2 regions of the Candidatus Brocadia sinica JPN1 genome follow, and region 1 is predicted to be linked to the other one. Evidence: riboswitches for the same ligand, from Rfam matches in the RefSeq annotation. Region 1 holds a riboswitch; the other holds the start of a gene.
What was found. Region 1 has a riboswitch for cyclic di-GMP ahead of BROSI_RS07885 (peptidoglycan recognition protein family protein). Riboswitches for the same ligand answer to the same signal wherever they lie in the genome.
Positions count from the first base shown of each region.

Region 1 (5,626 bases):
CCATGGACCCTGCTAACAAAGAGGCGTTGTACCTGAAAGAAAAGATAAATGAGAGAAAACACGAGTATATCACGGAGAATCTAAAAGCCACCCATATACAAGAAAAGTTAAAAAGCCACGAATACCTCAAAGAGGCGTCCGTTCCCCATCAGGACACCTTACAATTTCCAGAAAGAGGACAATGGAAAGATATTTTAAAACGTACACTTCCGGAGATGGATAAAATTGTAGAAGAAAACAAGAAAAAAACAGAACAACTACGACTCATCCCGGATCCCGTTCTTGAGTCTCCTCCAAAGGTCATTGAAGATGCCCTGAATACGATCATTTCATTTGAGTTTTTAGATACGCCATTAAGAGACGTTATCATCTTTATAAGAGAGAAGACAAATGTCAATATGATCATTGATCCGGAAGCAGGAAATGCCTCGATTTCATTGAAGCTGAAGGATGTCCCACTAAGGACTGCATTGAAGTACATCCTGCCGAAAGGATATGAATATGTGATTGAAGGGGACATCATTCATGTGTATAAGCAAAAAATGGAACTGCGTGTCTATGATATAAGGGACATATTGATCAATCTCGATGATAAGGAACCTCTCGAATTTGATATTACAGCGGCTGCCTCCACCCAGTTAAGCATGCGGAAAAAGGAAACCGTCAAAACAAAAGACCCTTCAGCACGGGTATTCGATCTCATCGAACTGATAGTTACCACCATTGAACCTTCATCATGGTCATTCCGTACCAGCGTAATCGGAGCCTCCGCCACGGGGGGACAACGGCATATTAATATACCAGGACAGGGCGAAGGGAGCATTATTGCGAGGATGGGGCAGCCTGGGGACCTCGTGGTAGTCAATACGAAATATGTCCATAAGCAAATTGAAAATTTATTGGCTTCTTTACGGTCAGCACAAAATCTCCAGGTAAATATTGAAGCTCGTTTCATTTCTGTCTCGGATACATTCTTTGAAGATATTGGAAGCAATTTCAGTGAATTCTTTAGTGAAGATGCATCCATTGATACAGGGGCAGATTCAGATATTAGCGACCTCGTTGCCGGTGAAGGGCTTCAGGTCAGCTATTCCATTTTAAGCGACTCTATGTTGAAAGGTTTCATACGCGCTGTCCAGGAGAGCAAAGACTCTGAAATACTCACTTCCCCCAGAATAACACTTTCCAACACCCAGCGTGGAAATATTGCCGTTGTCCAAACTATTAATTATATTCAAAGCACATCTGTCTCCGAAGGTGTGGTTACTCCTGTCATTGGCACAATACCGGAAGGAACCACCTTTGATGTAAGACCAATAGTAAGCGCAGACAGGAAATACATCTATTTGGAAGTGACTCCTTCTGTATTTACCGTCGAGGAAATCACATCTTTTACTTTTAGCGGACTATCCACGGACGCCGATATAGGTGGAGGTGTTGGGACCACAAATATTCCTCCAGAACAAACTGTTCAATTACCCAAGGTTAATGTTTCTCAGGTATCGGTAACGGTCTGTGTTCCTGACAAGGGCACACTGATGATTGGTGGATTAGGTTCTGTCACTAAAGATACCATTACGACTGGCATCCCAGTACTATCCAAGATACCCATATTAAAAAGATTATTTTCTCACGATCAGAAGAATAACCAAAAATCAAATCTGGTCATTCTTTTAAAGCCCACGATTCTAATTAGGGAAGAGCAGGAGGCAAAATTTTTGAGCAAATAAAATAAAAAACCCAAAGGAACAGATTTACATTATAAAAAGAATTAGCAATTTTTCTTCAAACAGATCACTAAAAATGTGGAATCAGCCCTGGAGATGCAACCATGCACAAACTCTATAATACGAACACCCTTTTACTCGTTATTATTGTCTTACTACTCATAGTGCTGGTATTGAAAAACACGACAAATTATGTCGTTGCGCAAGGTGATGGGAACGCACGGCATGTTTTTGGTGTTGTGGGAGAGAAGCAAGGTAACAGACAGCCATTTTATCTTGTAGATACCGAAGAACAGACCATTATGATATATGAGTATTTCCAGGGAGGAGGTTTAGGACTTGTGGCTGCCCGAAATTACAAATATGACAAAAAATTACAAGAGCATGGAAGGCCTTATGGTATGTCTATTGAAGAGGTAAAGACAGAACTATTAAAAACACAAACAAAGTAACCCAGCGTAGCCGTAACAAAAAGAGTTACACGAGACTTACTAATAACTACAGAACAAAAACTTCCTCAAAAATAACTTTTTACACGAACACAACAAAAGCCTACCATTATAATTCCTGGATATGCTTGCTTCCTTTTGATGCGATTTGCAGCAATCTTGTCTTAATCTCTGCAAATGGGAAATTTTTACCTGGACAGGCGGTACATTTCTGATGCACCTCTTTATGCTGTAATATATTAGATGAAGCAATATTGTATTTTCTGGAAAGATATTGGATAAGTCTGACGAGCGAATCGAGTTGGTTTTCGGTTGGGGCTCCCCCGTTTTCAAAATCACCAACCAGACAAACCCCGATTGCTACACGATTACAATCCATATTCGCTGTATGGGCGCCATGAATTTGTTTTTTCCAGCGCTCACCAACCTCAATTTCACCATCTCCTGAAACAGATCCGTTCCCAATCACAAAATGGTAAGCGAGGCCATGCTGCCATTTTCTGTTTTTCCGGTGGTAATGGTCAAATCGGGCGGCATTACCTTTTGCCGTGGCGCTGTGATGTATAACGATATACTCCCATGGTCTTCCATTTGTATTGATGCGACAGAGTTTTTCGAGATCTTGCACATAGGAGGAACTTCCAAGGCCTTCCGGTCTTTTCGTTCTTTCAATCTTTACACTGGTAAAAAAGGGTGTAGAAACACACAAGCCCGATGCAACCAGTATCATAATGAGCGAAAGGCATTGAACCATCCTCTCGCCCTGGTGCATGATTCTATTCCTAAAATAGATCTTCGAGTTTCGCGACAATAAGGATACTATTTTTCTATGCATAGAATGCCGCCTTAACTTAAAGTTTTTAGAAATAAAAAAAGCCTTGCTGTGAAAATATTCATTCCCGAACATCTTCGGCAGTAAGGCTATCTTTAAAAGTTAAAGCTTCCTCTATGGTACGCGTCTCTTTTATTATCTCAGGTGAACCCCGCATGAACCTATTAAAGACCCTTTCCTTTGCGTCCCCCGATCACTCGGAGTTTGCCTTTATCGTTGTTATATTATAAATGTAATTTTTTCATTGTCAATAAATAATTTCTGGTTTCTAAGCGCCGAATTGGGAACCCACTTACCGAAGAAACCCTGTTCATGAAAATCTTATGAAAGAACACAGATAACCATTGGCTACTTATTTTTTAGCTTGCTGATGAATTCCGTTATTTCTTTTGCCATGGATTGCCGAGAGTCTAATCTGAGTGTTTCGTTCAGGTGGAATAATGCGCTGGAAGGGTTGTTTAAGTAATTTGCATAAATAACGCCGAGTAGTTTATGTGCTAACGGGTTATTCGGCTGATAGTGAACCGATTGGTGAAGAGAATCTACCGATTCACTGTATTGTCCTTTCCGGTAAAAGGCATTTCCAAGATAATAGTATATCTCTCCATCGGCGGGATTGTATTTTACTGCCTCTTTAAACTCAGAAATGGCTTCATCCACAAGATTTTTTGACATATAAGCATTTCCCAGGTTACAGTGGGCATTGCTATCTACAGGATTACATTTTAAGGCCAACTGAAGTTCAGCAATCGCGTTATCTGTTGATCCCTTCGTCAAATATATCCCCGCTAAATTATTATGCACATCCGCATTGTCAAATCCCCGTGCAACTGCCTCATTCAGTTCATTAACAGCCTTATCGGGATAACCCTTCTTCGCATAGACAATGCCAAGGTTATTATGCACATTGGCCAATTTTGGATTGAGTCGAATTGCGGTATCAAATTCATGTATGGCCTTCTCAAACTGCTCCATATCTGTAAAAATAATCCCCAGATTGTTGTGGAGATCAGCGTTCGCAGGGTCCAGCTTCAGCGCTGTTTTGAACTCAGTCAATGCCTCCCCGAAGTTCCCCATTTCCCTGTAAGTATTTCCCAGGTTGTTATGTGTGGTGGAGATCCCGGAGTTTATTTGTAATGCCTTTCTCAAGTCAGCAATAGCCTCTTTGTAGAGTTTATTTTCACGGTATGCAAGTCCAAGATTATTGTAATAGTAGGGATTGAACGGGTTACATTGGGTTGCTTTTTTATAGAGTTCGATAGCCCTGTCGATATGACGTTTGTTTTTATATATACCACCAAGATTATTATAGGCATCGGCATAAACCGGATTGTACCGCAATGCCTCCTGATATTCTTTGATAGCAGCATCGAACATACCTTTCCTCTCGTAGGCATTTCCCATGTTATAGTGTGACTCTGCATCCCTGGGCTTAATTTCCAGCGTCTTTTTATATTCAAATTCGGCATAGTCATAGAAGCCTTTTAAACTATGCACAACACCGAGATTGTGATGAGCACGGGCACTGTTAGGCTCACGATTAACGGTTGAACACCATAAGGTGAGTTCATCCCGCCATATTCCGTTCCGGTGGACACTGGTAATACCGAAGACAACAATAACGGTTCCCAGGCACATTGTTGCTAAGTTTTTTTTCAGAGTATAATTTTGAACAAGCATTCCGATAACCCCGGAGAAACCCATAATGGGAATATAGAGATATCGTTCCGCCATAATATTTCCTATGGGAATTATGTTTAATACCGGTAAGAGCGTAACAAAGAACCACGAGAGAAAAAACCCATGTTGTTCATTACTTTGACATAATCGTATCAGAAGGATGACGGTTGTAATTACGAGGAGCACTGAGATTATAAAAGCTGGTATTCCTGCATTTACCGGCGGAACCACATAATCGGCATTAAGATTGAATGGAAAAAACAAGAGCTTTATATACGATGCAATAACCTTAAGCATGACAAACAAGCCTTGCTGAGTTTGATCCAATCGAATGTACACATGCCGAAACAACACAAACCGGATAAACAGATAAAAACCGGTGACTAGAAAATAGCCGATGGAAACACCTTTCACCCTTTTTATCATTGAACGAAGGGGGCTGGCTGGAGTTGCAGAAAAGACGTTAAACAGCACAAGCAGGACAGGGAATGCAACCGCCGTCTCTTTTGAAAAGAGGGATAAGAAGCAGGCAAATAAGGAGCCTGCATAATACGCAAAAAATTTACCCCGGGTTAAAGATTTTTCATCGATTTTCAGAAATAAGACAAAGGCGATTAAGAAAAAGAGTGCAGCAAGAAGGTCTTCCCGATAACTAATGGAGTTTACCGTCTCGGTGAGAATCGGATGAGTGGCAAATAATAGCGTAGAGATAAAGGCTGCTGTATTTGCCTTCGTAACCTGTTTCACAAAGACGTAAAACAATACGGTATTTGCTGTTTGAAGGAGGATGTTTGTAAGATGAAAACCAGCAGGATTTAAACCCCAAAGGAAATAATCGGCAAAATACGATAGCGTAACAACGGGACGATAGCTAAGTTCTCCGGAGAGAATAAAATAATGAAAGGAAAAGATTGAGTGGAGGTTTTTCCAGTTCTTAA
Region 1 covers NZ_BAFN01000001.1:1,773,478-1,779,103, reverse strand. The annotation lists gene BROSI_RS07895 (hypothetical protein) at 1-1,730, shown strand, start outside; gene BROSI_RS07890 (hypothetical protein) at 1,832-2,179, shown strand; gene BROSI_RS07885 (peptidoglycan recognition protein family protein) at 2,286-3,011, opposite strand; cyclic di-GMP riboswitch class I at 3,085-3,227, opposite strand; gene BROSI_RS07880 (tetratricopeptide repeat protein) at 3,357-5,626, opposite strand, start outside.

Region 2 (4,121 bases), 190 kb from region 1:
TAATAATTCGCGACGGTGAAAGTACGTCCACAACAAGAGTTCCCAAAATTGGACGCGTTCATTGCCCAGGATACCGAGGTGGTAGATGGCGCGAAATAACGCCAGTATATGATTGAATGTAAATTGAGCTTTAATCTTTGGCGCTTTATATTCCCGGAAGAAGGTCTTTATGCGCTGATAATAGTTTTCGGGAGAATAAATGTATCTCAATATATTTTTATATCCTTCCCGGAATGTATCAATGTCCATGGTAGGAATAATGTTCGTTGTACCGTCTACATTGTCCCCCGACATCTGCCCAAGCAAACGCCCCTCCCGCTTTAGACGTTCATAGAGCTTTGTCCCTGCCGGAGCCTGAAGCAGGCCAATCATCGCCGACACAATCCCGCTTTTCTGTATAAAATCAATTTGTCGCTGAAAAATGGATGGCGTATCATTGTCAAAACCTACGATAAAGCCTGCTTGTACTTGCAGTCCGGCTCGCTGAATACGCCGCACGTCTTCAATCAGGTTACGGTTTTTGTTCTGTTTTTTGTTACATTCCGCCAGGCTATCCGTATCCGGCGTCTCAATCCCCACAAAAACCGCGTCGAATCCTGCGTCAGACATCATTTGCATCAGGGATTCATCATCAGCCAGGTTGATGGAGACTTCGGTGTGAAACGGTATTGACACATGCTCTCTTTGCCATTTAATTAAAGCAGGCAGCAATTCGTTCTTGAGGTCTTTTTTGTTTCCAATGAGATTATCATCGACAAAGAATACGGGTCCACGCCACCCCAGACGATAGAAACTGTCCATCTCAGCAACAATTTGTTCGGCAGTTTTGGTACGTGGACTTCGCCCAAACAATGCCGTCACGTTGCAGAACTCGCAGTGGTATGGACAACCACGGGAGTACTGTATGCTCATCGAGGCGTATTGTCTCAGATCGGCTAATTCCCAAAGAGGCGCCGGTGTTTTTCGAATATCAGCGAAATGAGATGTGCTGTAAGTACGCCTGGCGCAATTATTCTTCAGGTCTTCCAAAAAGGATGGCAGGGTCATCTCTGCTTCATTGAGTACAAAATGATCGACATCCTCAAATTGTTCATGTTCGCTCGTGAATAAAGGCCCTCCGGCAACCACTTTGACATTGGCTTCCCTGCAACGCCTGATAATATGCCGAGCAGATATTCTTTGTACAACCATACTACTGATAAACGCATAATCCGCCCATGCAAGATCTTTATCCGTGAGCCTTGTCACATTGACGTCGACCAAACGCTTTGACCACTCTGGCGGTAGCATTGCAGCAACTGTCAGGAGTCCTAGTGGTGGAAAGGATGCCTTTTTGCGTATAAACTTAAGTGCGTGTTTGAAACTCCAAAATGTATCGGGGAACTCAGGGTATATCAATAGTATATTCATTATGCTTCCTTAATATTTTCGGTCAGATATAAGGAGTAAGAAAAAATTTTCTTCCGTAATTTATCAAAGTTTGTAACCGCTAATCGGAAAATGCTGAAAAAATATATATACCGTACCATTAATCATTCTTTTTCTTTATGAAAAGTATATTATTATAACATAAACAAACGCAATATAAAATGTAAAAGATAAGCTTGCGGTTTTAGACTATTCAATGTACGTTTAATTTCCGTATTTACAATTATCATCGTAGATTTTTTCTATCAAGTTCATTTTCCAAATGAGCAAAATAACGGTCAGCCACCTCATTGTTGGGGGCAAGCTCAAGAACCCTTTGATACCAATACATGGCCGGTTTTTTCTTGCCAATTTGGCGATAGATATGACCAAGGTTCAAACGTACCCTGACTTTCAGAAGGTCGTTTCCCCCCGCCAAAAGATCTGCTTTTCGATAGTTTTCGATTACAAAATCATAAAGATCTGCACGATAATATTTCGCCAACGGCCATATCGTGTCCGCAGACTCTTTATAAAAAAGTGCAGATTTCTGGTTCCACTGTTTTCCCCAATTCAAAAGTTCGACAGCTTCATCAGCCTTTCCCTCACCATCAGGCATTCCATTTGGTTTTTTGGTCCAACACACCCATTTAGACCACAAAAGCCAGGCCACAGTTGTATACGTGTCAATATCCCGGCGATCAATGTTGACGATTTGATAACCGAGACGAATAGCCTTATTGTAACTTCCCTGTGGACTATCATACTGTTGGTTATCCAGATAAAACCCCATACACTCTCTCAATAGACCTGTATCGAACTGATTCTTTAGATCCTGAAGCACCCTTTCACCGTATTCATAAATAGCCATATCTGAATCAGAATCTTCCGGCCCTTTCCCAATCGCAAAAGAAAAAACGGAGGTCAGAAGAACAATGAACAAGACACCTGCTATGGAAAATAGTAAACGCATAGGCATAACTCCTTAAAAAAAAAGCCTTACTGCCAGGATGTTCGGTAAACACATCTTCGGCAGTAAGGCTATCTTTTCTTTCCTTACTTCCCTGTAAGTTTAAGACCCTTTTACTTTGCGTCCCCTGATCGCCCAGGGTTTGCCCTTATCGAAGTATATGTATAAATAGATATAAACGATATTATTGTCAAGCAAAAACACAAAATGCATGCAGGCCGACTGGGAAATTGTTCGTACCTGCTACAAAAATTCCTTATGACGCGCCGTTATAATGTTACGGTGTATCCCACACCGAAACCCATAGAGGCTATCATTCTACTTCGGTTTAAAATTGAACTTCTGTCCTCCCACCGTCGCCTCAAACATTAAACCACTCTCCGACAAGGTGAAGATTGCCACACCATGATCATAATCAGCATCTGTTGAAGCGCCGGAAGTTGAAGCAATAGCAGAAGCTTGGGCACCGGGCTTGAAGTTTCCCTTTTTGAAATCATCAAGGGTTTCTTTGTCTTTAAAAAATACAATCTCACTATATGTTTGTCCGCCAAACTGGAGACCAATAGTCACTTGTGTCAAGCTTGATGTACCGATAAATCCACCTTGCTCATACACTTCACCAGTACCATGAGCAGCTCCAATACCAATGCCACCTTTTGTGATAGTGGGGAATACCGCATAACCGTAGGCTTTTTCAAAATAGACCGTCAAATGTGGATAGTGAGTTTTAAAATTCCTGATAACTTCTTCAGTCGGAGTATTCATCGACAATTGGCTTTTTACCGGTTCATCTTCTGCCGATGGTTTCCAGCCTGCGTAAACAGGCGCAATAAGCAGTAAAGTAACGATCAGTATAAAAAAAGTTATGATAATTTGTTTTTTCATAAATTGTATCTCCTGTTTTTATGATGATTGAATGAGGCATTCCTTAAAACCCAAAACGAATTGAGTTCATTATTGGACCGACACCTTTGTCTCACACTCACTATTTATCCTCTTACTTTATTCCTTTTTTCACTCCTGGAAAAGCCTTTTCAGTTTTTCAGGCATAGGGATTGGCTTGCGGTTGGCATTGAGGCATGCGAGCCTTGAAAAACCCTCAACGATGAGTTTATTATCACCCTCGCAAATTACTTTATGGTTAAATTCTACAGTGGCATGTTTCAGTTCAGAAATCCAGGTCTGAATAATGAGAATGTCATCATAGTGGGCGGGAGAACGAAACCGGCAGTGGGCCTCGGTGACGGGAAAGTAGATCTGCTCTTTTTCCAATTCCGAATACGGCAATCCAAGATTTCGCAAATATTCCGTCCGACCCATCTCAAAATACGTGAAGAAATTGCCGTAATAGACGATACCCATCTGGTCGGTTTCCTGATAACGGACACGGGTCTTAATTTCGTGAATCTTCATAGCGAGTTCTTAAATTACTTTGTATGAGACCTCTCACTTACTCATTTTCTCCTTGACTAAAACATTATAAAAACTAAACTGATTTTATGCGAAACTCTGCAAAATTCAAGTATTTTATAATAAGTAAAAAATTCCGCAGGAAAGCATATGGGTATCAAAGAAATTGAATTAGCTATTACACAACTTACACCTGAAGAATTATCCCAGTTTACTGCTTGGTTTGAAGAATTTCAAGCACGGACCTGGGACAAGCAAATCGAAAAGGATATAGAAGCAGGGCGGCTGGATAAATTGATCAAAGAGGCAGAAGAAAACTTTAAAGCTGGACGGT
Region 2 covers NZ_BAFN01000001.1:1,965,652-1,969,772, reverse strand. The annotation lists gene BROSI_RS08755 (B12-binding domain-containing radical SAM protein) at 1-1,410, opposite strand, end outside; gene BROSI_RS08750 (tetratricopeptide repeat protein) at 1,655-2,380, opposite strand; cyclic di-GMP riboswitch class I at 2,436-2,534, opposite strand; gene BROSI_RS08745 (lipid-binding SYLF domain-containing protein) at 2,696-3,262, opposite strand; gene BROSI_RS08740 (acyl-CoA thioesterase) at 3,392-3,790, opposite strand; gene BROSI_RS08735 (hypothetical protein) at 3,938-4,121, shown strand, end outside.
Region 2: it holds a riboswitch for cyclic di-GMP, as region 1 does, so the genes downstream of both, BROSI_RS08750 (tetratricopeptide repeat protein) here and BROSI_RS07885 (peptidoglycan recognition protein family protein) in region 1, are expected to answer to the same signal.